DNA from 2 places in the Vibrio sp. QJM3NY_21 genome. Region 1 is predicted to be linked to the other one. Evidence: riboswitches for the same ligand, from Rfam matches in the RefSeq annotation. Region 1 holds a riboswitch; the other holds the start of a gene.

The links. A riboswitch is a leader RNA that binds a small molecule or an ion and turns the genes downstream of it on or off. The one in region 1 is predicted to bind cyclic di-GMP.
Region 2: linked by a shared signal. The riboswitch ahead of AC3CID_RS10255 (TfoX/Sxy family DNA transformation protein) and the one ahead of gbpA (N-acetylglucosamine-binding protein GbpA) in region 1 are both predicted to bind cyclic di-GMP.

What each region holds. Positions count from the first base shown of each region.
Region 1 is NZ_CM173514.1:1,309,929-1,326,284, forward strand. It holds gene AC3CID_RS21340 (mechanosensitive ion channel family protein) at 1-393, shown strand, start outside; gene AC3CID_RS21345 (mannose-1-phosphate guanylyltransferase/mannose-6-phosphate isomerase) at 481-2,016, shown strand; gene AC3CID_RS21350 (phosphohexomutase domain-containing protein) at 2,033-3,457, shown strand; gene aroG (3-deoxy-7-phosphoheptulonate synthase AroG) at 3,579-4,631, opposite strand; gene AC3CID_RS21360 (DUF3820 family protein) at 4,945-5,160, opposite strand; partial or broken gene AC3CID_RS21365 (DUF3313 domain-containing protein) at 5,265-5,375, opposite strand; gene AC3CID_RS21370 (XRE family transcriptional regulator) at 5,475-5,828, opposite strand; cyclic di-GMP riboswitch class I at 6,152-6,241, shown strand; gene gbpA (N-acetylglucosamine-binding protein GbpA) at 6,314-7,780, shown strand; gene cyoE (heme o synthase) at 7,892-8,884, opposite strand; gene AC3CID_RS21385 (COX15/CtaA family protein) at 8,874-9,929, opposite strand; gene AC3CID_RS21390 (hypothetical protein) at 10,032-10,640, opposite strand; gene AC3CID_RS21395 (SURF1 family protein) at 10,633-11,466, opposite strand; gene AC3CID_RS21400 (DUF2909 family protein) at 11,468-11,698, shown strand; gene AC3CID_RS21405 (cytochrome c oxidase subunit 3) at 11,736-12,620, opposite strand; gene AC3CID_RS21410 (cytochrome c oxidase assembly protein) at 12,659-13,333, opposite strand; gene ctaD (cytochrome c oxidase subunit I) at 13,345-15,006, opposite strand; gene coxB (cytochrome c oxidase subunit II) at 15,003-16,235, opposite strand.
Region 2 is NZ_CM173513.1:2,315,015-2,331,370, forward strand. It holds gene fdhF (formate dehydrogenase subunit alpha) at 1-2,828, opposite strand, end outside; gene mukB (chromosome partition protein MukB) at 3,162-7,622, opposite strand; gene mukE (chromosome partition protein MukE) at 7,619-8,425, opposite strand; gene mukF (chromosome partition protein MukF) at 8,406-9,743, opposite strand; gene cmoM (tRNA uridine 5-oxyacetic acid(34) methyltransferase CmoM) at 9,869-10,654, opposite strand; gene elyC (envelope biogenesis factor ElyC) at 10,770-11,624, shown strand; gene torR (two-component system response regulator TorR) at 11,851-12,564, opposite strand; gene torD (molecular chaperone TorD) at 12,849-13,496, shown strand; gene purR (HTH-type transcriptional repressor PurR) at 13,813-14,817, shown strand; cyclic di-GMP riboswitch class I at 14,988-15,073, shown strand; gene AC3CID_RS10255 (TfoX/Sxy family DNA transformation protein) at 15,201-15,791, shown strand; gene AC3CID_RS10260 (TVP38/TMEM64 family protein) at 15,927-16,356, shown strand, end outside.

The sequences.
Region 1 (16,356 bases):
GGTCTTCGTTATCAAGATGCAGACAAATTGGCGCTCATTGTTGATGATGTAAGAACCATGCTCGAGGCCCACCCAGATATTGATGCCAAACAGACGTTAATCGTTAACTTTGACAAATTTGGACCATCAACACTGAACTTCTTTATCTACACCTTCACAAAAACGGTCAACTGGATCAGGTACCACAAAGTGAAGCAAGACGTTCTGTTACAGGTTCTGGCGATTATTCATAAACACAATGCAGACATCGCGTTCCCAACACAGACACTCAAGATTGACCCTCAAGACTTTTCTAATGTTCAAGGTCATAACAGCGTTCAGAGCCTAGGTGATAATCAGAATGTTAGCGATCCCAAAGATATGTTGAACTCTCCTACGGAAGGTCATCGATAGTCAGCATCCTTCTTGGTTATCGATAAGTAATAAGCGTGAAGCGTGGTAATATGATGGCAGTATTCTAATGCACACAATTACCACTCTATGATTTTACCTGTCATCCTAGCTGGCGGCTCTGGAAGCCGCCTCTGGCCACTGTCTCGAGAGCTCTATCCTAAGCAATTCCTGAATATTGCTGGCGAACAGTCGATGCTTCAGCAGACACTTCAACGCCTGCAAGGTATCGACGCACACCTAACGGATAGCAGCTGCGATGCGCCATTCATCATCTGTAATGAAGAGCATCGTTTTATCGCTGCTGAACAAATTCGCTCAGCTAACGTCCTGCACAGTGGCATTCTGTTAGAACCTGTCGGTAGAAATACTGCGCCAGCCATCGCACTTGCAGCCTTGCAAGCTTTGACCAAATCTCATGAGACTAAAAGAGAAGCGGCTGACCCAATCTTATTAGTGCTTGCTGCCGACCATCACATCGCTAAAACCTCTGAATTTCAACAATCGATTAACCGTGGTGTTGATTACGCAAAACAAGGCAAACTGGTGACATTCGGTATAACCCCAAATGCTCCAGAGACTGGCTATGGCTACATCAAACAAGGGCAACCTCTTATCTCTAGCCTACAACTAGAAACCAACATTACAGACCAACCAACCCATTATGCTTACGACATTGAGTGCTTTGTAGAAAAGCCCGATAAAGCAACCGCAGAAGCATACATCCGCTCAGAACAGTACCTATGGAACAGTGGCATGTTCATGTTTAAGGCATCACGCTATCTTGAAGAACTCGCCGAACACCACCCCGATATATTAGCGGCTTGTAAACTCGCTCTTGCAAAGCAAAATACCGACCTCGACTTTATCCGTATCGACGCTGAAGCATTCAAAAGTAGCCCAAGCGATTCCATCGATTATGCCGTGATGGAGAAAACCTCGCACGCAGCTGTGATCCCGATGGATGTCGGTTGGAATGATATTGGCTCATGGTCTGCTATCTGGGATGTAAGCGACAAAGATGAGCATAACAACGTCATTGAAGGTGACGTGTTAACCGTCGACTCTCAACACAACTACATCCATGCTGAAAACAAGCTAGTTGCTACTGTAGGTGTCGATAACCTGATTATTGTCGAGACCAAAGACGCCATATTAGTCGCAGATAAAGACAAGGTTCAGGGTGTAAAATCGATTGTTAGTCAACTAAGTCAAGCAGGTCGAACGGAGCATATTCATCATCGTGAGGTATTGAGGCCTTGGGGTAAATACGATGTGATTGATTTAGGAAAGCGAGACAAAGTTAAGCGTATCACTGTAAAAGCGGGTCATCAGCTTTCACTACAGATGCATTATCATAGAGCGGAACATTGGGTAGTAGTAGCTGGCACTGCGAAGGTGACCAACGATGAGAAAACCTATCTCGTCGAAGAAGATCAATCGACTTACATCCCTTTAGGTCACATCCACAGCTTAGAGAACCCTGGCGAGACACCTCTTGAAATGATTGAAGTTCAAACCGGCAGCCATTTAAGTGAAGACGATATCATTCGATATCAAGACAGCTATGGGCGAGACGTTCGAAGCGAACAAGCTTCTTCGTCTCGGAACAAAAAATCGAAATAGAAGCGGCGACAATCAAATGAAACCAACATTAGATCTTAGCTGCTTTAAGAACAACGATATTCGCGGCATTATTGGCACTCAAATTACCGAGCAGTTCGCCTACCTGCTCGGTAAGGCATTTAGCGAATACGCCCTATCCACGACACCTGAAACTTCATTAGATGGCTTGGCTCAAGTGGTGATTGGTCGAGATAACCGAGAAACGTCCCTTTCATTACAACAAGCCATGACCAAAGGCTTAATCGAGTCTGGGATAGCCGTCATAGACCTAGGTATGACTGGCACTGAAGAAGTCTACTTTGCGACTCGTCACCTAAAAGCGATTGGCGGAATACAAATCACAGCCAGCCATAACCCAATCAATTACAACGGAATGAAACTGGTCGGCGCTGACGCTAGTCCCATCAGTAAAAACAGTGGTTTAGATAAAATAAAACGACGCATTAAAGTACTGACTCAAGAGCTGAACGCCGATTTGCCGATCGTTCATGTTCAATCAAATAACTCCTGCATATCGACCAGTATTCTCGCCCCTTATGTAGACCACCTACTCTCCTACATAACACCTTCTAAACTTTCACCCATGAAGATTGTGGTTAACTCAGGAAACGGCGCTGCAGGACATGTCATTGATGCTTTAGAGAAGAAATTTAACGAACTCAGTGTCGCGATCACTTTCATCAAGGTTCACCATACCCCTGACGGGAAATTCCCTAATGGCATTCCCAACCCATTGATCAAAAACAACCAAATAGCGACTCGAGATGCAGTCTTAGAGCATTCTGCCGACCTTGGCATTGCGTGGGATGGTGATTTTGACCGTTGTTTTTTCTTTGACGAAAATGGCAATTACATTGAGGGTTACTATATTGTCGGGTTGCTCGCTGAAGCATTTTTGTTAAAAGAGCCTAACGCCACAGTGTTGCACGATATGCGTATGACATGGAACACGATTGAAGTCGCCAATAAGCTTGATGGGAAGGCTGTTGCAGTCAAAGCTGGGCATGCGCTCATCAAAGAGAAGATGCGAGAATTAAACGCTGTGTACGGTGGTGAAATGAGTGCGCACCATTATTTTCGTGATTTTGGTTATTGCGATTCAGGAATGATTCCTTGGCTCTTAGTGATAGAACTGATGTCGAAAACTCAACAATCTCTTCACCAATTGACCAATTCGAGTATGGATAGATTTCCCTCTTCAGGAGAGATCAATCGTAGGGTTTCAGACCCAGAACAAGTCATGGCTTATGTGTTGTCGCACTATCAAGTTGATGCCGTTGAGATCGATCACACAGACGGGCTCAGCATGAATATGGGGACATGGCGCTTCAACTTACGAAAGTCCAATACAGAGCCGTTGATACGCCTCAACGTGGAAACCAAGCAAGATAGAACTTTACTGTCACTTAAAGTCGACGAGCTACTGTCTTTTTTCATTTAAGAATACAAAGCACTTCCAGTTTTTAACTAATTTTCAACTAAGAGTCACAAAAAAGCCCTTACTAGCGATTGCTAATAAGGGCTTTGAATTTTCAGTCGCTTAGTCGCTGACTGTAATTAGTTTACTTGTTGCGACGAGCTTCAACAGCATCTGCCAGTTGGCGAAGTACTGTTTCAGTATCTTCCCAACCAATACAAGCATCGGTAATAGACTGACCGTATGTCGCTGCTTTGCCGTCAACCAAGTCTTGGCGACCTTCAACAAGGTGAGATTCAATCATCACACCAAAAATAGCTTTATCACCACCTGAAATCTGTGCACTTACGTCATCAGATACGTTAATTTGGCGTTTAAACTGCTTAGAGCTATTCGCATGGCTGAAATCAATCATCACCTTCTCTGGAAGACCTGAAGCTTTTAGTTCTTCCTTAATCTTGCTTACATGCTCTTCACTGTAGTTTGGCTCTTTACCACCACGTAGGATGATATGGCAATCAGGGTTACCTGCAGTTTCAATGATAGCGGAGTGACCGTACTTAGTTACAGACAAAAAGTGGTGAGAAGCACTCGCTGAACGAATCGCGTCGGTTGCGATCTTAATGTTGCCATCAGTACCATTCTTAAAGCCTACAGGGCAAGAAATACCTGAAGCAAGTTCACGGTGAACCTGAGATTCAGTCGTACGTGCGCCAATTGCGCCCCAGCTGATTAGGTCAGCCACGTATTGAGGCGTGATCATATCTAGGAATTCACTTGCCGTCGGCATTCCCATATCAGTTAGGTCAAGTAGTAGCTTACGTCCTAGACGAAGACCATCGTTTAGCTTGAACGTATCATCCATGTATGGGTCGTTAATCAGACCTTTCCAACCAACAGTTGTACGTGGTTTTTCAAAATAAACACGCATTACGATTTCAAGTTTGTCGCCTAGTTCATCACGTAACACTTTCAAGCGTTTGCCATATTCAAGTGCAGCTTCTGTGTCATGAATAGAACATGGGCCTACGATAACAAGTAAGCGGTCGTCGCTATCTTCTAAAATATTATGAATCGCTTTACGGCTTTCAAAGGTTGTAGAAGAAGCAATTTCTGTCGCTGGAAACTTTTCTAAAACAGCAACAGGTGGTAATAACTCTTTTACTTTGTTAATTCTTACATCATCAGTCTGGAACATCGCTTACTTCTTCCTATTTTCTATCCTTGAGCTGAATGTAGGTTATCTCACGTAACTTTCCATCAGCACTTATCTTCTTGTTCCCTGTAACTTAACTAGTAAAAACTCTAGTTTCAATCACTAATTCAAAAAAAACGCAATTTTTTTTGTGTTTTATATTTAAAACACCCCGTATAATATTATTTACACGCTATCGATTGCGCAATTTATCTCGGGATAAGGTCCATTGTTTTTCAAATCCCACTATACACGTAATATCTAGTGATAATCTAAAATAAAAAAGCTCACGTTATTAGCGTGAGCTTCAATTAAATCACATTCTTTTCAAAGGTTTGACGACACTATCAAGCCCTTCGATTTTCAACGCAAGGCACAGTTTTAATAAGTCGCCTAGCTCACCGCTAGGGAATCCCTTTTTATCAAACCACAGCAAATATTCTTCAGGCAAGTCGATCAATGTGCGACCAGCGTATTTGCCAAATGGCATCTGCATTCTAGCAAGTTTAATCAGGTTCTCTTTCTCTAGCATTACGTGCTCTTTCTATGCATCGTCGATGCTCTGTAGAGTATCACCTAAACGTTCAACCCAATAGTTGATCGCGTCTTTGGCATCACCAAGCGAGTCAATCATGGTTGAAAATCTTCATAACTGGTGAATTTAGTTGCGGTTTTAATTGGGCCGCCTGCACAACCAAACAAAAAGATGCTGGTTGCAACAAGCAAGAGAAGTTTTAAAGGTGTCATAGCGCACTTCGGTTAAATTTATGAATCTAAACAAGTATGCCGTACCCTATGTGGAAAAGTTGTAGGAAAAGGGGTTAAAACTCAGAGCTATCTCTAAAATTAGTCATGCTGAACGGTGTGTGCATACTCTACGATTACCTGATTTCCTTCGATATAAGCATTTTGGATCTCACCATCAACGCTCATTCTACTTTTCAGGTAGACCACTTTCGGCCCTAACTCATTACCTTCTTTAAGCGAAGGAAACACATTCCTAGGCTCTAAATGAAGTAAACGACAAAAGTGGCTAATGAAAGACATAGTCAATGCTGTCTCCCCTCTTAGCACTCTTGAGAAATCAAGCTGGTTCATGCCTAGCTTCTTCGAAAACTCCATCTGCGTAATTCGCATTCGCGACTTTTGTGACATCCACGTTTGATACAACGCATCTCTGTCTTGCTCTGTAAATTCCATACCGACTCCTTTATATAATTCGTACCAATCAATTGTCCGGCTTTTCATACACAGCATGTCAGCGTTCGGTTAGTGGAAACCAAAGGTTTGGTTTTGATATGCGCTCAATCGGTGTACGGAACAAAGAATAATAACCATTAATCATTCACAAAAACAATTAGAGCAATTACTTTCTTTATTTATATCAATTGTTTATATGTTACCTAGGAACACATATGGCAAGTTAATTTGTATTAAGAATTATAAGTTCGAGATTAGCATTCCACATTTAAATCTATTGTGTCGCATTTATAAAAGCTGTTGGCTACATTTCGTTTGCTTAAACTCACTTCTGGCAAACTATTTGAAAGAATAGGACGCAAAGCCACCGGTCTGTCGACATATATTCTGTCTATGATAGCGGGGCCGCCACTTAATAGAATTTAAGTGTCAATGCATGCCCGAGTGTTCTCTTTTTTGTCGGCCAAATACAGTAAGGACAAATAATGAAACAACTCCCAAAAAAATCGCTCATCGCGCTATCGCTACTTAGCGTCAGTGGAGCAAGCTTCGGTCACGGTTATGTCTCGGCATACGATAATGGCGTAGCAGAAAGCCGTGTCGCGTTGTGTAAATTCCCAGCGAGTGATACACAACAAAAAAACACAGGCTGTGGTGGTATTCAATATGAACCACAAAGTGTAGAAGGCCCTGAGGGCTTTCCTGAAAGCGGCCCTGCCGATGGAAAAATCGCTAGTGCACAATCTTCTTTAGCGGCAGCGCTAGATGAGCAAACCGCAGACCGCTGGGTTAAGCGCCCTATCAAATCTGGATCTCAGTACTTTGAGTGGACGTTCACAGCGAACCACAAAACCCGTGATTGGAAATATTACATTACGCAACCCGACTGGAACCCGAACCAACCTTTGGCGCGCAGCTCTTTCGACTTAACGCCATTCTGTGTTATTGAAGGCAACATGGAACAACCACCGATGCAAGTCAGCCACTTGTGTAATGTGCCAGAACGCGAAGGTTATCAAGTGATCCTTGCGGTATGGGATGTAGGTGACACTGCTGCGGCTTTCTACAATGTTATCGATGTGAAATTTAACGGAGATGGCCCTGTTATCCCGGATTGGGATCAAGGCGGTCAAATCAACCCAACTCAAGACCTCAACATTGGTGACGCTGTTTACACTCGCGTATTCGACCAATCTGGTGAGAACGCTTCATACAGTACAGAGCTAGTGATTGAGAACAACGAGCAAGGTAAAGCAAACAACTGGTCTTACGCGCTTGCTTCTAAGATCAATCAAGAGCAAACGCAAATCAAAGCGGGCCAGTTAAACGATCAAAACGATTTCGCGCCAGTGTACGGCACGAACCCTGTTTATCTAAAATCAGGTTCAGGCTTTAAGAGCGTAGAAATCGGTTACAAGATTGATACTCCAGAGCCAGATCATGAGTTAGAAGTCACAGGCCTAGAGTCTGAGTATGTTATTGATGAGAACCAACCTACACAGCTTGATCTTACATTAGCGGCAACTGGCGATATTCAAGCAGAACTGACCGTTTACAACCATCACCGTGAAGCACTTGCATCTCAGAAATCTGAGTTATCAGACGGACAAGTTGAAGATGTTCAACTCACTCTATCTAAGTCGGAAGCAGGCCACCACATGCTTGTAGTCGTGACGAAAGATGACCAAGGTAACCTAGTAGATCAAAATACGCTTGATTTCCATCTAATGGACGAGCAAACGCCTCCACCAGCCGGCGATTATGACTTCATATTCCCTGAAAGCATTGAGTCTTACACAGCAGGAACTAAGGTTCTGAGCAGCGACGGCGGCGTTTATCAGTGTAAAGAGTTCCCATACTCTGGTTACTGTGCTCAATGGGCTCCAACAGCAACTCAGTACGAACCAGGTGTCGGTTCACACTGGCAAAGTGCTTGGAACAAAGTGGACTAAGTACTCGCTAGATACTTACTTTGTATTAAGTGAGTTTTAGTCATCAACCAAACAAAAACGGATGCCCAAAGCATCCGTTTTCTTGTTCAGTAAAAGTAGAAACGCCAGTTGTTAAAGTAGATAGTGGTCTGCCAATAGAGCAACAAACAAGATCATGAGATGATAGATGGAGAACTTAAAGGTCTTCATCGCCATATTAGGCTCATCACGATACTTAAGTACCCAAGCGTGGTAAACAAACCCACCGTTGAGCACCAATGAAGCGCTCAGATATATCCAGCTGCTCATGCCGACCAACACTGGCAATATACATACGATGCTTAGCAGCAAGGTATAGAGCAAAATCGATGTTTTGGTGTAAGCAATACCATGGGTCACAGGCAGCATGGGGATATTCACTTTGGCATACTCATCACGACGATGAATTGCCAACGCCCAGAAGTGCGGAGGCGTCCAAATAAAGATGATCATCACCAACAGCCAAGCATTTGAATGCAGTTCATTGGTTACGGCCGTCCAGCCTAATAAGGGTGGCATAGCGCCAGCAATTCCGGCTATCACGATGTTTTGCGGGGTCGCTCGTTTCAAATACATGGTATAAATCACCGCGTAACCTAATAAGCTCGCAAAAGTTAACCAAGCGGTGAGTTGATTGACCCACACCACTAGCACGACAAAACCAAGTAAGCCAATACCAGACGCAAAACTGAACACACGCACACTACTCAGTTCACCCGACGGTAAAGGTCGTCGATTAGTGCGAGTCATTTGCCCATCGATCTTTTTGTCGATCAAATGATTAAAAGCAGCTGCCGAACCGGCCATCAGCCCTATCCCAATCATTCCGAACAAAGTTTGTTGTAAGGGCAGTCCATTGGGTACCGCTAAACACATACCAACCAATGCAGTCAGCAGCATCAAAGCCACTACCTTGGGTTTAGTCAGTGTTAAATAGACCTTCCAAGTTGCTTTATTTTTCGAGACCAAATCACTTGTTGAAACCACTTCGTTTCCTGAGGAAATTCTATGATTGGTCGCACTTTCATTGCTTGATGCTCCACCTTGAACCATCACTCTATTTTGTGTCGACGTTCTACTGACCATGATTACCTCCTTGTAATACATTGTTCTTAGCCAAACACTCACTTGGTTTGTACTGCCACACCACAAAGTTAGTCACAACCATACTCACAAGCAACATTGCCGCCATTAGGTTATGCAAAACCGCAACGGATATCGGCAGGTGGAACAAGACATTGCTAATCCCCAAACTGACTTGAGCAAACAACACCATCACAACAATGATACTCAGCTTCTGTTGAGGTGCTTTACCCAACTTCCAAAGTTGATACACAATCATCAACACAGTTAATGTGGCAACAATAGCGCCAAAACGATGCATGACATGTATGGTAAGTCTTGCTGGATACGCCAACACACCAAACTCATAATTTTCATGTCCGTGTTGAGCAAAATCGAAAGCATTTTTGAAATCGAGATAAGTTACCCAGTTTCCCTCACAGATGGGTAATTGGGTGCACACCAGAGCGGCATAGTTTGACGATGTCCAGCCACCGAGCAGTATCTGCCCGACCACAATGAGTAATCCGAATAGTGCCGAGACTTTAAGTGGTGAAGAATAGGAAGCCTCGCCGAAACGGTTTTGGAATTGAGACAAACGACAGTAGAGCAGACACAACAGTGACAGCAACGTGAAGCCCCCCATCAAATGCGCCATAACCACAACGGGCATCAACTTGAGAGTCACCGTCCACATTCCAAGCAAAGCCTGAAATATCACGGTTGCAGAGATAAGTAACGGAAGACCAGCAGCTGTTATATTCTTTTTAATACACCAAGCAACAACGACAAAGATAAGCAGCCCTAATGTTCCTGCAAAGTAGCGATGGATCATCTCTATCCAAGCTTTGTCTGCTTCGAGAGCTCGTTCTGGAAATTGTAGATTGGCTTGATTAACGGCTTGGGTATTCGAGGGAACGGTGATCTTTCCATAGCACCCAGGCCAGTCAGGACAGCCAAGGCCAGCATCAGACAAACGGGTATAAGCGCCGAGCACAATCACGGTAAGGGTTAACAAGATAGTTAATCTCATCATGTGTATGAGCAAATCAGGGGCTTTATTCTGCATCGTTTATCTCCCTATACTTATTCCCTTTTCACTAACAACACTCAGCATTAACGCAATCTGCTAAAGCTCATCAACTCAAGCTTATCAACTTAAGCTGATTAACTACCCAACTCGTGACAGCTTAAGCAGCTTTCTTAGATCATGAATCATGCCTTTAGATTGGCTGACTAGCTGCGAAGGATCAGAAACACTTTTGTATTCCATAACCAATTGCCCGAGTGGGTCAATTATGACAATAGAAGCGGGTGCAAACTCAGTACTTAATTGATCACCACCAGCTAAAAACGACAAATCAGGCTTGTTGAGCGAACCCAACAACGAGTTACCTTCTGAGACGAAAACAACGGCGGTCACTCGCTCTTTGTTTTTCCCTAACGCTAAGTAGCTTTGATTCAAATAATGGAGTTGTTGTTCACACAAGCTTTCGCACTCCATCGGTGCGATATAACCCACAACCCAACCCTCTCCTGCCATGGGTACCATTACGCCGAAATCCGCTAGTGTAATTCTTGGTTCTACCAATTCGCCTGAGTTAGTGACACCCGAGGTATACCAATTCTGGTCCAATACAGTTTTGGCGATAATGGCTGGCAAAGCGAAAATTAAAACAAGTCCAATTAATACCAAGCGCCCTTTAGTACGACGGCTTCTGAGCTCAGCCATGTTTGCCTCGGTACTTTCCCTGTTCACTTGTGCTTGAGACTTATCCATCGTTGTTCTCCGTGATAGGTGTCGCTTTTAGGTACCGATAGCCAATTAACAACATCAAAAACAAAAGTACCGCTGCCATTACAAACCATTGAAATGAGTAACCGAAGTGCTTCTCAGATTTCATTGCCGTCGGCCGCCATAACAACTCATAAGGCCACGATTCTAAGCTTTGCGGTTGGAAGACAAAGGGTAAAACGGCTTGTCCTGTGTACTCTGATAACGCTGTGATGTTGATGTTTTGAATTCTTTTAGGCGTTGTGTTTTCTAAACCCAGCTCATGACTTAGAGGATTCACTGAACGAGTGTACAAACGCCCTGACATATTGGTTAGTAGTGTTATGTTTCCTAGTTGTGGAAGCTCTTTTCTGTCATTACTTGCCGCAACGAACCCCAGATCGATCAATAACTGCTTTTCGGCCACTAAAGACTCGTTTTCATCTTTAAAGCGAACCTCACCCAACATGTAAATCACATACCCCACCGCTCCTTGGTTAACCTGATTGTCTAACAAGACCACTAAACCACTTGGTGTTTCCAATTCCACATCAACCTTCAAACCATTTAAAGACAGCTGTTCAGATGCACCTTGCGCTTGTATACGCGAGTCCTTCCATTCAGAGATAACCGCATCCAATGACCTCGGCGATTGCTGCGCTCTTTCTGATAGCTGTTGTTCATAGCGCAATTTCTCGTTACCTCGATCTAACTGCCACAAACCCAACTTGATTAAAATGCCGACTGAAACCACAGTTAAAACAACCGCTATCCAAAAACCTTTACTGCGGAACTTGTGTTCATCATCAATCAATCGATTTGGAGTTATCACTATGGCGTCATCTACCTTTGTGTTGTTGTTTAAAATTGTATTGGTCGCTTTGCTGTTTTTTATCGCTTTCAATTTGATGAAAGGTCTAATCCAAATCGCATCAGGTAAACACAATGGCAAAAGACTGAGTCACTTCTTGGGTCGTCGAGTCATGTGGTCAGCCGTTGTTGTGCTACTGTTATTACTGGCGTTAGGTTCAGGAATGATAACTCCCAACCCTCGCCCTTATTAAGCCCATACAAACCTAACAGCTAGACCGATATACTTCGTTAGAGCACATAAACAAACACAAACAAACCTAACCAAACCACATCAACAAAGTGCCAATACCAACTGCCCGCTTGGAACGCAAAGTGGTCTTGAGGAGTGAAGTGGTCCTTCGCAACTCTCGCCAGTAACACAATCAAAAAAATCGTTCCTAAACACACATGTAAACCATGGAATCCGGTCAGTAAGAAGAAGGTGTTGCCATAGATACCGGATTGAAGCGTCAGCCCCATCTCTTGATAAGCGTGAAGGTACTCTTCAACTTGGAAGAATAGGAAGAAGCCAGCCAGAACAATGGTTATCTCCAACCACACGATCAAAGCCATACGCTTATTTTGTTCAAGGCTGATATGTGCCATGTGCAGCGTCACAGAGGAAAGCAGCAGGATAATGGTGTTCTTAAGCGGAATACCTTGCCAAGGCATTGCTTGCGTCGTCACACCATCTGGAGTGGTGGTCAGCGGCCATATCGACTGAAACATCGGCCACAACACTTCATGGGTCATTGCATTGTTGCCCGCACCACCAATCCAAGGGACAGAAATCATACGAGCGTAAAAAAGCGCACCAAAGAAAGCACCAAAGAACATGATCTCAGAGAAGATGAACCAACTCATGCCTTGCCTAAAGGAGCGGGATATTTGCTCAGAATAAACGCCACTTAATGATTCCGTGATCACATTACTAAACCAACCTGCGAGCATGTAAAGCAACACACAAAATCCGACTAACAGAACTGCTTTTCCAAAGACGCCGCCAGCAGCGTCGGTGCCCATATTTTGCACCGTCAAGCCAGCGCCAACCGCGACCAAAAACAGCGCTACGGCACCCACCAATGGCCAGTGGCTTTGATGTGGAACGAAATAAACTTCCTTTTTAGAACTCATCGCTCAACTCCTTATGTTGATACTGGTTCTGTAAATCCCTAGTTACTTGCGAGTGTGCTCGCTTTTGGTGAGCCAGATTGTAGTGTGCTCAATGTTGATGTGCTCACTCCAGGCTTACTTGCCTCTCCACTCACCTGACTCGTGATGTTAAACAGCGTATAAGAGAGCGTAAGCGTATGTATCGATTCTGGAATATCGGGCTCGATGTAAAATATCAACCCCATTTCTGCGCTCTTGTGCCCGTCCAATGGCTGCTGATTAAAACAAAAGCATTCCATCTTATTGAAGTAAGTTGCCCCCATACCTGGAGAAACCGATGGCACAGCTTGGCCAACCACTGAGGTTCCAGAAAGGTTTTTGGCAATGTAGTTAGTTTGAACCACCTCACCAGGATGAACCTCTAACACTCGAACTTCAGGCGAAAACTGCCACGGCATATCTGGCTTAATGTGCGACATGAATTCAACGCGGACCGTACGAGAGTAATCAGGCTGCATTCCCTGAGGTTGAACGGCAGAGACCGTGTTGGTTTTCCCGTTGATCCCCAAGGCTTCACACATTACGTCATACAGAGGAACCAAAGCGAAACCGAAGCCAAACATCGCAACCACACTCAACACCAAGTAGCCCGTCAGCTTTTTAGTCGACCGCTTATTAGACAGGCGCTTTGGTTGTTTTTTATCTTGATTGGGATCGCTTTGCTTATCACTCATGGTTCTGTCCTCTAATCCACTTTAGGTGGATGAGTAAAAGTGTGGTGAGGCGCAGGGCTTGGTACGGTCCACTCAAGCCCTTCAGCTCTATCCCAAGGCTTGCTTGGTGCAGGCTCTCCGCCTCTTACGCACTTGATAGCCAGCCATAAGAAAATCAGCTGAGACAACCCAAAGGCAAAACCACCAATCGACACGACTTGGTTAACGTCGGCGAACTGAATTGCGTAATCTGGAATACGACGCGGCATACCCGCTAACCCTAAAAAGTGCATCGGGAAGAACAACACATTAACTGAAATCACCGACGTCCAGAAATGCCACAGACTGAGCTTGTGGTCGTACATATGCCCAGTCCATTTTGGCAGCCAGTAATAGGCGGCGGCCATAATTGAGAACACAGCACCTGTCACCAGAACATAATGGAAATGAGCTACAACAAAGTAGGTATCGTGGTATTGAAAATCAGCTGGCACGATGGCGAGCATCAATCCAGATAAACCACCAATCGTAAACAGAACAATGAAGGCAATCGCAAACAGCATTGGCGTCTCAAAGGTCAAAGCACCCCGCCACATGGTTGCCACCCAGTTGAAGACTTTCACACCGGTCGGCACAGCGATCAACATGGTGCAATACATGAAGAACAGTTCGGCAAATACTGGCATACCGGTAGTGAACATGTGGTGCGCCCAAACCAAGAATGACAACAGTGCGATACTACAGGTCGCGTATACCATAGAGTGATAACCAAACAGACGCTTACCACTGAATGCAGGGATGATCGCCGAGACAATACCAAAAGACGGCAAGATCATGATGTACACTTCGGGGTGCCCAAAGAACCAGAATATGTGCTGGAACATCACCGGGTCCCCACCACCTGCGGCATCAAAGAAGCTAGTCCCAAAGTATTTGTCAGTCAGTACCATGGTCACCGCACCCGCAAGCACGGGCATCACGGCTATCAGCAAGAAAGCGGTAATTAGCCAAGTCCATACAAACATCGGTAACTTGAACCAAGTCATACCCGGTGCGCGCATGTTCACTATGGTTACGATGACGTTAATCGCCCCCATGATCGAACTGATCCCCATAATATGAACTGAGAATACGAATAGCGCGGTACTGTCTGGGCCATAAGTTGTCGAGAGTGGCGCGTAGAAGGTCCAACCAAAACTAGGGCCGCCCCCCTCTGTAAATAAAGATCCGATTAAGATTAGAAACGCAAAAGGCAAGATCCAGAAACTGAGGTTGTTCATTCTCGGCAGCGCCATGTCTGGAGCGCCTATCATCATTGGGATCATCCAGTTAGCCAAACCTGTGAATGCAGGCATCACGGCACCAAACACCATTATTAAACCGTGAACGGTAGTCATCTGATTAAAGAAGTCTGGCTCAACGAGCTGTAACCCCGGTTGGAATAACTCCGCACGGATCACCATCGCCATGGCACCGCCTGTTAAGAACATGGCAAAGCTAAACCAAAGGTAAAGTGTACCTATGTCTTTGTGATTGGTTGAGTAAAGCCAACGCGCCCAACCTTTGGGAGCAGCATGTGAGTCGTGATCATCATGAGGTAAATCATGGCTGTCCAATGAATCTTCAGCTGAATGACTCAGTGCTTGATCTTCTGCGGGAGCCGATTTCACCGGCTTATTGATTGGCGAACTCATAACTGCTCCTTAGCATCGTTTTGTGCCTCATCCGTTGAGCCTTGTTCACTGTTCGTTTCACTTTGTTCGTTGTCAGACCCACCTTCTTGCTTCGCCTTATAAGCGTTCACATCTGAAGCCTGAACCACATCGCCAGTGTCATTACCCCAAGCATTTCTTTGATAAGTCACTACTGCAGCAATCTCTTTCTCGGTTAATTGATTATCAAATGCCTGCATTGCGGTGCCTCCGCGACCATAAACAATGGTATCGATATGAACACCCACATCACCAAGTGCTATAGGGCTTCCTTTAATGGCAGGAAATGCGCCGGGAATACCCTCTCCGTTGACTTGATGACAAACGGCGCAACGGGTTTTGTAAACTTCTTCACCGATGGCATTCAATTCTTCTAAGGAAAGTGACGCATCTAGTGCATCTTGCGCCGCTTGTTGTGCGGCTATCGCCAATTCTTTCTGCCCCGCTAACCATGCGTCAAAATCGTCTTCTTCCATGGCACGTACCACTATCGGCATGAAGCCATGAGCACGACCACACAATTCAGCACACTGACCTCGGTAAACGCCAGGCTCATCGATCTTTGTCCACGCCTCATTGATGAAACCGGGAATGGTATCTTTCTTAACCGCGAAAGCAGGCACCCACCATGAGTGAATAACATCATCGGAAGTCATCAAAAAGCGGACTTTACGATTGATAGGCAGTACTAATGGCTTATCAACCTCTAACAGGTAATGCGCGCCTTTCACTTCAATGCCTTCAATCTCTTTATCGCTGGTCGCTAAAAGGCTGAAAAACTCAACATCTTCGCCAAAGTAGCTGTAGTGCCACTTCCATTGCGAGCCAGTGATTTTGATTGTGAGTTCTGATTGAGAGGTGTCTTCCATCGCAATCAAGGTCTTGGTCGCGGGTATGGCCATAGCGATGAGGATAATAATAGGAATGATGGTCCAAAGGATTTCGACTTTCGTACTTTCGTGAAAATGAGCAGCAACCGCCCCCTTCGACTTTCGGTGTCTCAGAATTGAATAAAACATCACACCAAAAACAACAAAAGCAATCGCACAGCAGATGTAGAAGATCAGCATATGAAGTTCGTATACCTTACCGCTGATCTCAGTGACACCTTGAGTCATGTTGTATTCAGTGCTGGCATGCACCAAAGGCGATACCAAAACCACAACAAAACTTTTCAAAAGCCACCCTAGCCTAACCAGTAATCTTTTCAAAAGATCTCTCCTTATCCTTCCTAATTGGATACTTGCGACCTAAATGTCGTTGCGAGCTGAACAACATTCATTGTTATCCCGGCTGCACATGAAAGGCTGAATCTCAATCTACAACTCACAT
Region 2 (16,356 bases), on a different replicon from region 1:
ATCAGCATCACATCGGTGCCCGGTCGGTGCGCTAAGTAAAGCTCAGCATGGTCAGCAATATCGATTCGTTTTGGATCAGCAACGATCAATCGTGCTCCACCATGCCTCACCGCTTGCTTGATGTGCGAGCCAATAATTGGGTGTGCTGAAGTCGTGTCTGAACCGATAATAAAGATCACATCTGAATGCTTGATACTTGGAATATCATTGGTCATTGCACCGCTACCCAGCGAAGCCTCTAAACCGGTAACAGTCGAAGCATGACAAAGACGTGCGCAGTGATCGACGTTATTGGTGCCTAATTCGCGGCGTATGAATTTTTGGAAGGCATAATTGTCTTCATTGGTGGTTTTCGCCGACGAGAAGCCCGCCAAAGCATTGCTACCAAAGCCCTGTTTAATCGCGGTAAATTTATCAGCAATGAGCTTAATCGCTTCTTCCCAACTTGCAGGTTGCAACCAGCCATCTTTACGAATTAATGGTGTGGTTAAACGCGCATCACTGCCCACAAAATCGAAGCCGAATCGCCCCTTAACACACAACATGCCTTCATTAACCGGAGAGTCACCGCCTTCGATATAACGGATTTTGTTTGTCTGCTCATCGATATGCATGGTTAGCTTACAGCCCACACCACAATAGGTGCAGATAGTATCGACTTTCTTGAGTAGGTCTGTGCCTCCCTGCTTTCTATCACGAGCATCGACCATTGCACCGGTTGGACACGCCTGAATACAAGATCCACATTGAACGCAGTTTGAGTCGCCCATTAAGGTCTTGTCTGCCCCAAAATTAGGACGACATTCAGGTCTTGATGCAGGCTTGCCATCAAATTGATTCATGAAGCTTAAAACACCATGAACATTCTGTTCGCGACACGCTTGGATACACTGGCCGCAACTGATACAGCGGTTGGCATCAAAGATAATAAATTCTGAACTGTCATCAACTGCAAATTTTTGTCTTGTTAAACCGACCTTCGCTTCTTCTGCGCGTATCGCCTGCCAGTTCTCATTCGAAGCCACATCGATTTTGTACTCTGGATGTGTTTGCGTTGCTTTGTATTCGGTCGAGTAGTCTCGTAGGTCGCAATCGGTATTGGCTTGGCAGCCACATTCTAGGCATCTTGCTGCTTCCGCAATTGCATCAGCATTATCAAATCCTGTTTCTACTTCGTCAAAGCTTTGTTCACGCTGCTCGGGGGTTAGCTCTGGCATGATCTTACGCGCCATACGCTGTATGGATTTGTATTGCTCAGGATCCACCGCTTTGAGCTGCTTGTGCTTTCTTGAATTAAACGGTTTAGCCGGAATGTTATCCATGTCACCATGAAAGAACCGATCAATCGCCTGTGCAGCAATGCGCCCATCCCCCACCGCTTCCACTGCGGTTGCAGGGCCGCGTCGGAAATCACCGATACTAAAGATATTGCCGGTACCTGTATGCATGGTTTGCGGATCGGCATCAGCGGTATTCCAACGAGTAAGAGGAATATCAATCGCTTCATTGTCCATAAAGCTCAGATCCGGCTTTTGCGACACGGCAGCAATAACCGTATCAAACGCTTCAACAAAGAATTCGCCTGTTGGTTTAGGGCTACGACGACCAGAGGCATCTGCTGGTCCCAAAGCCATACGCTCTAATCGTATTTCTGATACATGACCATTTTCATCGGCTATGTTTTCTGCCGGGTTGGTTAAGAAGTGGAATTTCACGCCTTCATGCTCAGCTTCTTCGATTTCGTAATCTTCTGCAGGCATCTCATCTCGAGTCCGACGGTAGATCAGCGTGGTATCAGCGCCATCTCGCACTGCCGTTCTCGCACAGTCAATCGCAGTGTTACCGCCACCGATCACCGCTACTTTTTTACCGGTAATGAACTGCTGATCGGTCACGTAATCTTTCAGGTATTCGACGCCTAGATAACAACCGCCAAGCTCGCTGCCCGGATAATTCATTTCAACTGCTTGCGATGCACCAACCGCTAAACAAACCGCATCAAAATCGTTACTCAAATCAGACAATGTAAAATCAACACCGAGCTTTTTATCACACTCTACCGACATCCCGTTACGACACATCAGTTCGATTTCTTTGTCTAGAATCGACTTAGGTAAACGATATTCAGGGATACCATAACGTAGCCAGCCACCAGCTTTGGGCAATGACTCATAAACACTGACATCATAGCCTTCGTTAGATAGATAATAACCCGCCGTAAGCCCACCGGGGCCACTACCAACAATCGCAACACTCTTGCCTTTAATTGGTTTCTTAGTTGGCATGTAGCTCTCTTGAGCGGCTAAATCTGCGTCGGCAGCGTGTCGTTTGAGTTGGCGAATCGCGATGGATTCATCGACCAAGTTGCGACGACATTCCGTTTCACAGAAAGCAGGACATACTCGACCAATTGAAAGTGGCATTGGTAGTGTCTTTTTGATCACCTCAATCGCTTTAATGTGATCATTTTGAGCAATATGATGGAGGTAAGACTGGATATCAACGCCAGCAGGACAAGCCGTTTGGCATGGCGCCTCACAGTCAGCGTAGTGATCTGTCATGATACGATTTAGTGCTTCTTGTCGATGATCGGTCAGTTGCTTTGACTGAGTCGTAATCTCCAATCCATTAGACACTTCTAGTTCACAAGAACGTGTCATACCAACACCATCTACCTCAACAACACACAAATCACACGGTACTTTATCCGCTGTTTTGTTCAAACCACATAAAGACGGGATCTCTAAACCACATATTTTTGCCGCCTCAAGAACAGTTTGCCCTTGCTCGACGATTCGATATTTCCCATCAATAACGATTTGAATCATACCTAAGTCCTACCTTTACCTTTCGCACACGCGAGTTATCAATAATTAAAATTTAAGTAATACAATATTATTAATATTATTAAATCCATATCATTACCATACATTATTTGTGGTTTTGTGCGTGTGACCTCAAACAAGTTCCATTGATAATAACCATAAGGTATGAGTGGTCTTATCAGTATCGACGAGAGGATTAGGCGGAAGGTGCTCAGTTGTAGAAATTAGATTCAAGGTACAAAAAAGCCCCTAATGATTAGGGGCTTTGAACAAATATCATTGAGTCACTTTCGAGCTTATAGGTGCGCTATCAAGGTTATAACTCGGCTATCAAAGTTATTGCTCAGTTTCTTCGATAAGCTCTTGTACTGGTGATGCTGGTTTGTTTTGAGCAAAACCACGCAAGCCAACAACATGTACGTGTTCGTGATCTTTGAAGACCTTACGAACCAGTTTGTAGGTTGTACCTTTCTCTGGGCTAATGTTTTCAGGTGCTGCAATCAGAAGTTGCATACCCAAGCGGTCACACAGTTCAAACAGCGTAGAGATCGACTTAGAATCCAGACGTGCTGCTTCATCAAGGAACAACAAACGACATGGAACGATGTCTTTACTGCGAAGTCGACGAGATTCCTCTTCCCAGCTCTGAATAACCATCAATAGGATTGACTGACCCGTACCGATCGCCTCACCCGTAGACAGTGCGCCCGATTCCGCTTGTAACCAACCATCTGAACCACGGTTAACTTCAACACTCAGCTCTAGGTAGTTACGGTAATCCAGTAGCTCTTCACCCAGAACTTGCGGAGAACGTTGACCCATATCGATATGCGGGTTCACTCGTTGGAACAACTTCGCCATCGCTTCTGAGAAGGTAAAGCGCGTTGATTCAAACAAGTCTTTGTGTTGCTCTTGTTGAGTCGCTAGCCCTGATAGCAAGATCTCGTGGCTTTCACGGATCTTAACGTTCAGACGTACGCCTTTAACCTGACCAAAGTAAATGTTAGACAAACCTTGGTTCAGCATTCGAATACGGTTCTGCTCGCGCTGAATCGTTTTCTTGATGATACTTGCTACGGACTCAGAGCTGATTGCCAGGCGATTTTCACGCTGCGTCAATTCTTCTGTTAGTCGAGCTAGCTCAACTTCCATCTCTTCGATAGCTTCAACCGGATCATCCGTACGAATAATATCCTGACGAATACGCTCGCGAAGGTGTTGGTAAACCGCAATGTAGAACAAAACCTTACGTTCTGGATGCGCGTTGTCTTCAGAGAGACGCAGCGAATCACGTAGGTCGTCATTGTCAGCGACAGCCAGACGTAGCGCACCCAATGACTTGTCTGACATTGAGCGAAGTTCGCCCGCCGTTAGGTAAGCCAGTTCACGCTTGTGTAAACGACGTTCAACGTCATTCTCACGAGCTAAACGAAGTACTGAACACCAGCCTGCTTTTGCTGCAACTACGAAGGTACGAAGCTCTGTGTACTCTTTCTGAACTTTCTTAAGACGCTTGGCCAGTGCTTTCATCTCAAGTTCAGTTGATGTAATCGTACGCTCGTATTCGCTCTTACGCCCACGAGAAGTATGCAGACGTTCGTGCAGTTCATCGCGACGACGTACAGCACGTTCTTCAGCGCCTTCATCAGCATTGACACCAAACTCTTGTAGCTCTTGTTTGAACTCTTGAACCGTTTCTTGTTTCGCTTGATGTGAGCTCTTCAGTGCTGCCAATACTTGATTGTACTGGTTCATCTGTTCACGAGCTTGTTTCAAGCCATCACGGCCTTTAGTTCGAGCTTGTTCAGCTTGAACCAATTTCGCTTTTAATTGCTCGCTCAGTTCGCTGCTCTTGTTTAGAAGATCAACAGAATCCGCATAGGCAAAGTAGTGACGACGTTCAATCAAGTCAGACAGAGCAAACACTTTACCTTTCAGGCTTTGTAGAGCTTGGTCAGCTTGTTGATATTGTGCTTCCAGTGTCTCGAACTGTTCAGGGTCTGCGTCTAGTGCAGAAACGATCTGCTCTAAAGACGCCAGTGCCTTGCCATGGTTGTTCAAGTACGACTTAGCTTCGCTCAAGCGCTCTAGTTGCGCTTCTAATTCAGCTAGGCGTTCAGCCAATGTTTCGTCTTCTAAAATACGAACCATTGGTGCTAATTTGTCTAGCGCACCTAATGCCTGCTTGCTTTGTAGTAGCTGACTACGTTGCTGTTGCTCTTTAGAATTTAATTCAGCCAAAGAACGTACAATCTGGTTACGCTTGTCACGAATAGACACTAGTGCCTGTTCAGGGTCAGCGTTAAACGCAACGTGTAGGTGCTTAGCAACAAAACTATTGAATGCTTGGTATAGGCGATTCAGCTTTTGTGCATCAAACGCCGCTTTCGCGTGGTTTTCCACAACAACATCACGCTCTTCACGCAATTTCTCTAAACGTTGTTCACGAGCCGCACGTCCAAACAGAGGGATCTCAGGGAAACGAGAGTAACGCATTTGGCGATCGTTCAGCTGAACACACACCGCGCCCTCTAACTCATCAGCATTGAATGAGCTGTCATCAAATGCGTCGACATCACCTTCAAGGATGTAAAGGTCATCTGGACAATCATCAAGATCCACCAGCTTCTCTTTAATACCATCAAGATCAGAGACCACAATCGCATGACGAGCAGGACCGTACATCGCACTGAAATACGGTGCATCACCAATGGTAATGTCGTCATATATTTCAGAAAGCAGAACGCCACCAAGCGTATCCGCTAAACCTTTCAAACGAGGATCGTTAGAGCCACCCGGAGAAGCTAAGCGTTCAATCTCTTGCTCAAGTTCAGCACGGCGAGTTGCTAACTGATCTTTTGCTACTGATTGAGACTTTTCGCCTTCGAGCACTTGTTGCATTTGAGTCATAACCGCTTGGCTATCTTCTAGCTCAGCTTCTGTTTGATCTCTTAGAACTTCAAGTGCGTCGTTCGCCGTGATCCACGCTGGAGCAATAGACTCAAGTTTTTGAATCTCTTGGTCGTGGTTTTGTTGCACACGACGTTGCTCACTCTTCGCTTCACGCAGCTCTTCTTGAGCGTACTCAAGAGACTCGATCTGCATTGCATGGCGTTCACGTTCTTCATCGAAAACCGCTTCGTCAGTCAGTGAGATGTTGTGTTGCTTTTGGTATTCAGTCGCAAGCTCTTTTGCTTGACGCTGCTGCGCCACATCACGAGCCATGTCACGGTGCTGAGCACGCCACTGTTGTTCGTTTTCAACAACGTGTTTTGCGTTACGGCCTTTTTCTAAAGCTTGCTTAGCACTGTTAGACGCTTCTTTACGCTCAACGTCACCAACGATGCTTTTAACAAGAGCGAGCGCTTTGTCGAACTGTGCAGACGCAGCAGAAGACATGTCTAGTTTATGCTTAGTCGACAGTAACGTTTGAGTGCTTGATTCTTCTTGTGCTTTTAGCTCAGAAACCAGAGTTAATGCGCTTTCTGCAGTAATAGACTCATCACCAAGTAGCTGCTTCGTTTTCTCTAATGCTTGAACCGCTTGCTGGTATTGAAGCGCACGAGTCTGCTGAACATCCAACGCTTGTTGGTAGTCAGCAAGCTGAGTTTTCAGGCTATCCACTTCTTCTTCAGTAATGGTTGCCTGCTCTTCAGCAAGAAGTACTCGTTCTTGAGCTTCTTCAACCACCATAATCTGTTCTTCTAGACGCTCATTAAGCTCTTCTAAATCTTCACTGTAGCGAGCAATTTTCTCTTGCTGACGAAGTGCAGTTTGAACCAATTGAAGATGATCCGAAGCCGCTTGATAATCTTGCTCTAGTGCCGATTCTTGATCGACCAACAGCTCAAGCTCTTCTTGAACGCGGTTCAACAAGTTGTTTTGATCAAGCAAGGTTTCGCGAGAACCAAATAGTTCACCACGGAACTTCATAGTTTGATCAAGCTTGTTGCGACGATCGTTGGCATGGCGCATGTAATCTGCTGCCACGTAGTTCGTAGATTCAGTGATCAAGTGCTTGAACAAGTCACGATCCGATTGAGTCGTTTTGATCGCTTCTAGCGTCAGACGGTTTTCGCGTAGTGCTGATTCCATGTCTTGGAATGCTTTCTTCACGCCACCATTTTGCGGTAGAAGGTAATCACGTAGAGAACGTGTAATCGCGCTAGAAATACCGCCGTAAAGCGATGCTTCGATCAGGCGGTAGAACTTAGAACGGTCGCTGCTGTTACGCAGTTTCTTCGGTACGACACCGTATTCAAACATCTGTGAGTGGTAATCAACAATCGAAGAAAACGCTTTAAAATGCGCGCCTTCGTATTGTGCAACCGCCGCTTTTACGTCGTTTAACTGACACACGCGAGCATGACTGTCTGAAACGTTCTGAATCAACACATCCGTTGGTTTTACATGGCTTGGAAGGCCTTGGATTACGAACGGTTTGATGTCTACTTTCTTATCACGACCCGCTACTTGCTGCAGTTTTACTGCAAACAATAGGCGTTGGTTGCGAGAGTTCACCACATCTAGCGCCGCATAACATGCGCCCGGCTGAAGCTTACCGTAAAGGCCTTTATCACGAGATGACTGTGAACTGCCCGCTTCCGTTGTGTTACGGAAATGCAGAAGGCTTTGGTCAGGGATTAATGCTGTGATGAATGCCGCCATTGTGGTCGACTTACCTGCACCGTTACCGCCAGAAAGCGTTGTAACCAATCCATCAATATCAAAAGTGCGAGCAAAGAAGCCGTTCCAATTGATCATGGTTAATGATTGATACTTGCCTCTTTCAATCATGCTTCACCTTCTACTTTTGTTTGTTCGCCATCGTTCGACTCTAAGTCAAAGTCAGCTTGATCGTTAAAAATGTCTTGTTGACCGTTTTCGTCTACATCTGCTTCTAGTTCTGATACCGCTTCTGCTTGTTCTTCATTCAACAAACTGCCTTGGTTAGGCTCTTGGGTATGAACCACAGCTTCACCATCACGGATAAGACGTAATTGCGCTTCTTTCATATCGTCGCCAACACGAACGTCAGCGCCAAAGCGGAATACCGCTTCGCTGATACGGAACTTGCCGGTTTCACCAATCGCAATCAGCATGCCGATACGGCGTAAACGACGCAAAGAAGTACGTACTTTTTCAAAGAGCTTTTCTTTGTCTAAGTCAGAACCAGATGCGCGGTTCGTTGTTAGCTTCATGAGCTTTTTCTCATCCGCTAACGACATCAATTCATCAAACAGTTCTTGATTGGTGAAGATACCTTCATGAGCAAGACGTTCTGGGCTTAGGTATAAGAAACACAACACCTTACCAACCAGCATGTCTAGTTCAGACAACACACTACGGCCAATCAGAGATGTAGAACGCGGACGCAGGTAGAAGAAACCCTCCGGCGCTTTTACCAGTTCCGTATTGTAGCGTTGGTAAAAATGCTGAAGTTCCACTTCAAAATCAGACAGCAACGCGTGGTTGTCTAGGTCTTCGGTTGAAACATGCTTACCTGAACGCAGCATGCTATCTAGCGCAGGGAACAACGGGTTCGCTATCGCTTTTACCAGTTTCTCTGGCATGTAATCATCAGTACTTGTTAATGACATTTGCTTGTACCTTTGCACCGAAATCGTTGATTGCCTGCCAATCCGGCTGAATAGCCTGATAGTCAGACTCTGAGTAACCTAAGCGCACGGCTTGGTCGACAACAATTCTGGCTAAATCAAAATGGTGTGTGCGAGGGTGTACTGCGAGGTAATCGCGTAGCACAAGGCCAAGGTCAATTGGCGCGCCTTGCTGTTTGTGAGCTTTTAACATCTCTGCAATTCGTTCTGAAAGCAGATCATTCACTTGCTCAAATTCTTCGTACTCAACGTCGATTGGCGCTTGTCCCATCACTTCATCATCACGAAGCACGAGCGCTTCATCACGAAGATCGGTCAGCTTCTCAGCATCGGCGTAGGTCAATAACCAAGGCGCATCAAAGTAGTCGGTGACTGACTGACGCAAGCGCTGGCTAAAGGCACGGTTTTTGTCCATATCGATCGCGGTACGGATAAACTTATGCACGTGACGGTCATAGCCAATCCATAAATCGATCGCTTGTTGACCCCAACTGGTGATTCGGTCAAGCTTCATTTGCAAACCGAACAGGGTTTCGCCAACGAACTCGAGTTCATCGTCACCGTAAACAATTTCTTGAATATCGAGGATCTGTGTTTGCAGTTCATCACCCGCCGCTTGCAAGGTATCTTGCAATTCTTTTAGCGTCGCAGAAGTTTCTGATAACAAAGCTTCACAGTTATTAATCGCTTCTCGCCAGTCCTTATTTAAAAGGTCGGCAATTTGCTGCTTAACGGTTTGTTGCTGCTCATCCATAACACGTTGGTTAAGATCAATCTGATCGAAAATTTCACCGACTGAATATTTAAGCACGCCGTAAACGTTCTTTTTCCAATGCCCCGGGGTTCCGCCCTTCTGCGCAGCTTCAATGGCTTTTGCCATCTCATCGGCAACCATAGAAAGCTGAATAGACAGTTTTAATTTAGAGAACTGACGGTGACGTAAGTAATAATCAGAGATACCAACGGCCAACGGTGATAAGCGGTAGATGCTCGCACCATCGGTGATTTCACTGGTAAAGCGGCTGATCAACTTCTGTTTAACTAGCTCATTGATGGCATTGTTGGCACGAAACGCAGACGCTTCGCCAGTATCTTCAAACAGTCGAGTGACAATGGTAAATGCATCGTGCAGTTCACCTTCGCCCAACTCTTCATCGAACCTTTCATTGCTTAGTACTGCGATAGCAATTAAAAATGCTAAACGCTCTGGTGGCAAGTTTAATGAAAAATCATGCTGCTTGACCCAGCCCACCAACTCATCAATTGGCTGCTCTTCGGCAGTTTGAGTCATTTCACTCATTGTGGTTCCTGTTACTGTTCTTCGTCATATCGAACGTATTAGATATGACGCCTATTTCTTTATGACGCGGGCTTGTTACGATTGCATAGCGCATGTTGTGGCTTCTTTTACCACATTCACCGCTGTTATTGCGCAGGTTTTTGAGCCCAAACGTGAATATAACGGCCTAGCGACAGATATGGCTCTTGGCGACATAGCTGTTTTTCTAGTTCCAATACATCTTCAAATTGGTAATCGCCCATGTACTCCATATTACCTATGTAGTCACTGAAAGAGCGAATGCCTGATTTACCACAGATTTCTAGACCGGCGTCTTCTATCCATTGGTAAACCTCTTCTGGCTTCAAGCCTTTTTGTGGTTGCAGCTTAAACCGTTTTCGATGTGGCATCCCATTCAATACATGAGGAATATTGCCACAAATCACATTTTTCAAGACTAATCCGTGATGGTTGTAAAACATTATCGAGGCAACGCCACCGGGTCTTACTTGCTCCAACAATAAATCAAGCGCCTCTTTAGGATCGGCTAACCATTCCATTACCGCATGAAACATCAAAAAATCGACTTTCTCATCGAGATGTTCTGCGACTTTTTGTACCGGAGAATGGATGAATCGATACTGATCTAACAAACCCGCTTCGCTGATACTTTCTTCTGCTAGCTTCAGCATTTCAGAAGAGAGGTCGCAAAGAGAAACGTTATGCCCAAGCGACGCAATTTTTTGCGACATCTGCGCAAGGCCGCCTCCAGCATCAAGCACATGCAGCGGCGAAGCTGATTGCTCAAATTTGCTCAAAGCTTGTTCTAAATCTTCCCATACGATGATCTGACGGATCTCTCCTTTGTCAGAGCCGTAAATGTTTTTTGCAAATTTGTGGGCAATATCGTCGAAATTACGGTCTTCAGTCACGGCTACTTGAGTTATTATGTCCTATCGTGCCTGCTATTCTGTCACAGGAATTTCAGGAATAAAGAGGCGATGTCTCTTTTTACTACTAAGTGATGTTTTTTCGGACTATTCGGATATGTTTGAGCTGAAAAAAGTAGTGTCTTCGTTACTGATGCCACTGCCAGCAATGTTAATTCTCGCTTTTCTGGGTTTAGCCCTAGTGATGTTTACTACCAAAAGGAAGACGGGTTGCCTAATCACCCTTTCAGCCCTCTGTGGTATTTTCCTCATCGCTTTCCAGCCAGTTTCTAATCAACTTTTAATGCCAATGGAAAGGCAACACACCGCTTTTTTACCTGTCGATGAAACCATCGATTACGTGATGGTTCTCGGAAGTGGTCACGTCGTAGACGACCAAATCCCACCAACATCAGAGCTTAGTCGCACCGGTCTAATGCGTTTAAGTGAAGGGATTCGTATTCTACGCCTTTACCCTGGTGCAAAACTCATTTTGTCTGGCTATGGCGCAGGCACTGAAGTGAGCAATGCTAGAATGATGGCCAAAGTTGCGTTGGCACTAGGTGTCTCAAAGCCCGATATCATTCTGCTTGAAACAGCAAAAGACACTTGGGAAGAAGCCCGCCAAGCCGCTGCGTTCGTTAAAAATAAAAGAATGGTACTGGTAACTTCCGCTAGCCATATGACTCGCGCATTGAATGAATTCCATGCTGCCGGCATGAGGCCATTACCAGCACCAACCAACTACCTTGCACAAGAAGGGATTGTTGAACCTTGGAATAAGTACATGCCCAAAGCTCTTTACCTTGAGCAAACTGAACGTTACTGGCACGAAACAATGGGGTTGATGTGGCAAAGCCTGCGTGATTGGCTTGATACAAGTAATGACACCGTTGAAGAACCCATTGTTGTTCCTGAAACATCTCGCTTAGTTGAAGATGACGGTGGTATTTCTGCGGCGCAGCCTCAATAAGCTCAGCCGAATCAGTAAACTGAATTTTATCAGTAGACATAATCTTACCTGTAGACATAGCCTTATCTGTAGACTCGGCCAGATAGGCAAGACTGATTAACCAAGTAATTTGCAGGTTTCCAGTTCATAAACAGTAAAAGCTAAGTAATAAAAAAGCCGAGACATCAATGATGTCTCGGCTTTTTACGTTTAAATATCGTTGTTGATTGGTCATTCCCGAAGGAAATCAATCACCAGCGAACATGTAACCTTCACCGTGAACCGTTACAAAAATTTGTGGATTCTTAGGGTCAAACTCCATCTTCGCACGCATACGACGGATTAACACGTCGATAGTTCGATCGTTTGGAGCATCCACTCGGTGGCTGATCATATTCAGAATGCGTTCACGACTTAATACCTGGTTAGGGTAAGAAGAGAGCGCAACCAACAGTTCATATTCAGCTTTAGTCAGTTTTACCGGTTCGCCGTTTTTGCTTAGCGCACGACGAGGGATATCAAACGTCCACTCACCAAAACGAACCACAGATTCGTCTTCAGTCTCTTCAACCTTACCTGCTGCTGTTTTACGAGCGGCAGAAATGCGCCAAAGTAGGTTTTTAACTCGAACCAATAACTCGCGAAGTTCGAAGGGTTTAGTAACGTAATCGTCAGCGCCCATTTCAAGGCCAACGATTTTGTCGATGCTATCCGTGCGTCCAGTAACTAAAATAATTCCAATGTCTGATTGACTGCGTAATTCGCGAGTTAGCATCAATCCATCTTCGCCTGGTAAGTTGATGTCCAGCATAATGAGGTCAACGTTATTATCTTCTAACACGTTTCTCATTTGAGCGCCGCTTTCCGCTTCGCTTACTGTGTAACCTTCGTTCTGGAAGTATCCGACCAGTTTACTGCGGGTTACCACATCATCTTCTACGACTAATACGTGATAGCTCATCTACACCACTTTTCTTATTTAATAGTTTCAGTGACTATTCTATTCATAACTCGTAACAATTCTAGTGGTACACAAGATAAAAGCCAGAAACATGGATCTTTTTTGATACAAGACAATCTTAAACCTTGCTATTTATCGTCCATCGCAATTCAATATAGGCATTACTACTAACGAGTAACTTTGCGTTTCGCAAATAACCTTGTTATTCAGCCTTGGTGTGCTTTGCACAAGTAACTTCAAGATGCATATAAGTAACACCACAAGACTAAATCAGGATCTAAGAAATGAAAGATACGAAAGCGTTCAACGAGCAAAGAGCAGAAATATACTGGTGGCTATCAAGCTTATTCGCTAAAGAGCTCACTCAAGAAGAACTCGATCACTACCACTCTGTTGAAATTCGTTCTTTCCTAACTGGTTTAGGCGAAAATGAAACACTAAAGCCGGCGATCGATAGCCTAGTGGATGCGCTAAACCGCCTACAAACGCGTGAGGATGCTCAACTAGAATTGTCTGCTGACTTCTGTGACTTATTCTTAAAAACAGATAAGCATGGCGCACTTCCTTACGCTTCTATGTATATCGGTGAGACTGGCCTTTTGAATGATAAGCCAGCAAAAGATATGGAAGAGATCATGGCCAAGCACAACTTAGTGGTGAACCAAGACCTAAAAGAACCAGCTGACCACATCGCTATCGCACTCGACTTCCTTGGCAACTTGATCATCCGTTCTAATGAAACGGAACTTGAAGAAGAGCTAGAAAAATCGTTCATTGTTCAACAGCAATTTATCGAGCAACAACTTCTTACTTGGGTACCAAAGTTCAACGTTAAATGTCATGACGTTGACGAATTCGGTTTCTACGCTTCAGTCTCATCTCTGCTACTTGCATTCTGCAAATTGGACACCCAATACCTTGCTGGTGAATAAGCTTATTGGATGACTCGTTAAATAAATTCAGAAGAATGTGACAATTCACCCGGATTTCCGGGTGAATTTTATTGCGAGTAATTTCTAGTCAGTCTAAAATTGTGACCGCAAACGATAAAATATGAAACATTCACGAAATGCTATGCTTATTATAGTTTTGAGCATTTCGGTGTTAAGACAAGCCGCTCAATAGCGGTTTTTTGTTTTTTAGCACTTTAGTACCCAAAGAGCCCTACAAATTTAAGCTCTTAGTTAGGTAGCTTAACGGCTACTTCATTCCGTACTTTGGGAAAGTAGCTTCTAATAGGATAAAACCATGGCCACTATAAAAGATGTCGCTCGCTTAGCAGGCGTATCAACAACAACCGTTTCTCACGTAATCAACAAAACTCGCTTTGTTGCAGAAGCGACGCAAGAAAAAGTAAATAAAGCCGTAGACGAACTGAACTATGCACCAAGTGCCGTTGCTCGTAGTTTGAAGTGCAATACAACCCGCACTATCGGCATGCTAGTTACTCAATCAACTAACCTATTCTTCTCTGAAGTTATCGATGGTGTTGAAAGCTACTGCTACCGTCAAGGTTACACTTTGATTCTGTGTAATACGGGCGGTATCTATGAGAAGCAACGTGACTACATTCGAATGCTTGCAGAGAAACGTGTAGATGGCATCTTAGTTATGTGTTCTGACCTAACTGAAGAGCTAAGAGGCATGTTAGACCGTCACGCTGACATTCCTAAAGTGATTATGGATTGGGGCCCTGAGAGTTCTCAAGCAGATAAGATCATCGACAACTCTGAGGAAGGTGGTTACCTAGCGACCAAATACCTCATTGAGCACGGTCACTCCAAGATTGCTTGTTTAAGTGGCCACTTAGACAAAGCGGCATGTGTTGAACGCATCGCGGGTTACAAACGCGCACTCAACGAAGCTAAGATTGCTACCGATGATAACATGATCATTGAAGGTAACTTCGAGTGTGATACTGCGGTTCTTGCTGCAGAGAAAATCATTAAGATGGTAGATCGCCCAACGGCCGTATTCTGTTTTAACGACACGATGGCACTCGGCCTAATGAGCAGATTGCAAGAGAAAGGAATTCGTATCCCTGAAGATATTTCAGTGATCGGCTATGACAACATCGAGTTGGCTGAATACTTCTCTCCGCCGTTAACAACGGTTCACCAACCCAAACGTCGTGTTGGTAAGAACGCTTTCGAAATTTTGTTAGAACGCATTAAAGATAAAGACCATGAAAAGCGTGTGTTCGAAATGCACCCTGAAATTGTTGAGCGAAGCACAGTTAAAACGTTAAATTAATTGATAAATTCAGTTTAATATAATTAAGCGCACCTTTAGGTGCGCTTTTTTTATCAACAACATGAATGAACCTGGTATCATACTGGAAAGATCATTAATTGAAGCAATATCACATTTTGAAATAACAAGTGTGAGCCTCATTCAACAAAAACTTTATTCTATTCAATCAGTCACGCACAGGGCAAATCACTTGAAAGAGTGAGACGCAAAGCTTCCGGCCTAAACCACTCGTTGGTATGGTAGCGGGGTTACCGATGGCAAAATGCAGTAACTACTAATAATTTAGTAATTTACGGCTAATTGACAATTTAATTGCAACATTTTGCTAATCTCTCGGACCTGCTTATTTGGTGGCGTAGTTCAAATACACCGAGATAAATAACATGGATAAACCGATACTAAAGGATTCAATGAAATTATTTGAATCCCTAGGAAAAATAAAATCACGCTCGATGTTTGGTGGCTTCGGTCTTTTTGCTGATGACACTATGTTTGCTCTGGTTGTAAATGACCAGCTGCACATACGAGCAGACAAATGCACAACGAAACAGTTCGAACAACAAGGGTTTCAACCGTACGTCTACAAAAAACGTGGTTTCCCTGTCGTTACTAAATATTTCGCTTTACCCGAAGGCCTGTGGCAAGACCAAGAGAAAATCTTGCAGCTTGCAACGACGTCTCTGGGTTTTGCTAAAGAAGAAAAAGCTGAGCAATCTTCAGCTAAGCCTACTCGACTCAAAGATCTGCCCAACCTTCGGCTCGCCACTGAGCGTATGTTGAAAAAAGCAGGGATCGATTCCGTAGAACGTTTATATGAATCTGGCTCTGTAAACGCATTTAACGCCATCAAAGAATCACATGCGTCTTCTGTCAGTATTGAACTACTTTGGGCGCTAGAAGGCGCGATCAATGGCACACATTGGTCTGTTATACCGCAGCAGCGTCGTGAAGAGCTTATCAATCGCGTCAATTAACATTGTAAGTGAAAAACTATATACATAACTAAGCCGCATTTACTGCGGCTTTTTTTATATCTGCTGAAAGTTAATCTATGCTTTGCCTGTCTATCTATACTAATGGTATACATTGAAAATTTAGAGGAAGTATCAATGAGTAAGAAAATGATATTGGGTATTGTGTTGGTCGTAACCATCGTCTTGTTAGGCGTCAATTTCGGCCAATACCTAACGCTTGAAAATGCCAAGGCCCAACAAGCCGTTTTAAATGACTACATTGATAGCAACTTCATTGCTGCCGCTGCTATCTATTTTGTCGCGTATGTAATGATTACTGCTTTCTCAATTCCTGGTGCTGCTGTTGTGACCCTGTTAGGAGCTGCGCTATTTGGTTTCTGGAATAGTTTGCTGCTGGTCTCTTTCGCCAGTGCCATCGGTGCAACCCTCGCATTTCTAAGTAGCCGCTACCTTTTACGTGACTGGATCCAAACCAAATTTGGTGACAAATTAGCAACGATTAACAAGGGCGTTGAAAAAGACGGAGCATTTTACTTGTTTTCTCTGCGTCTGATTCCTGTATTCC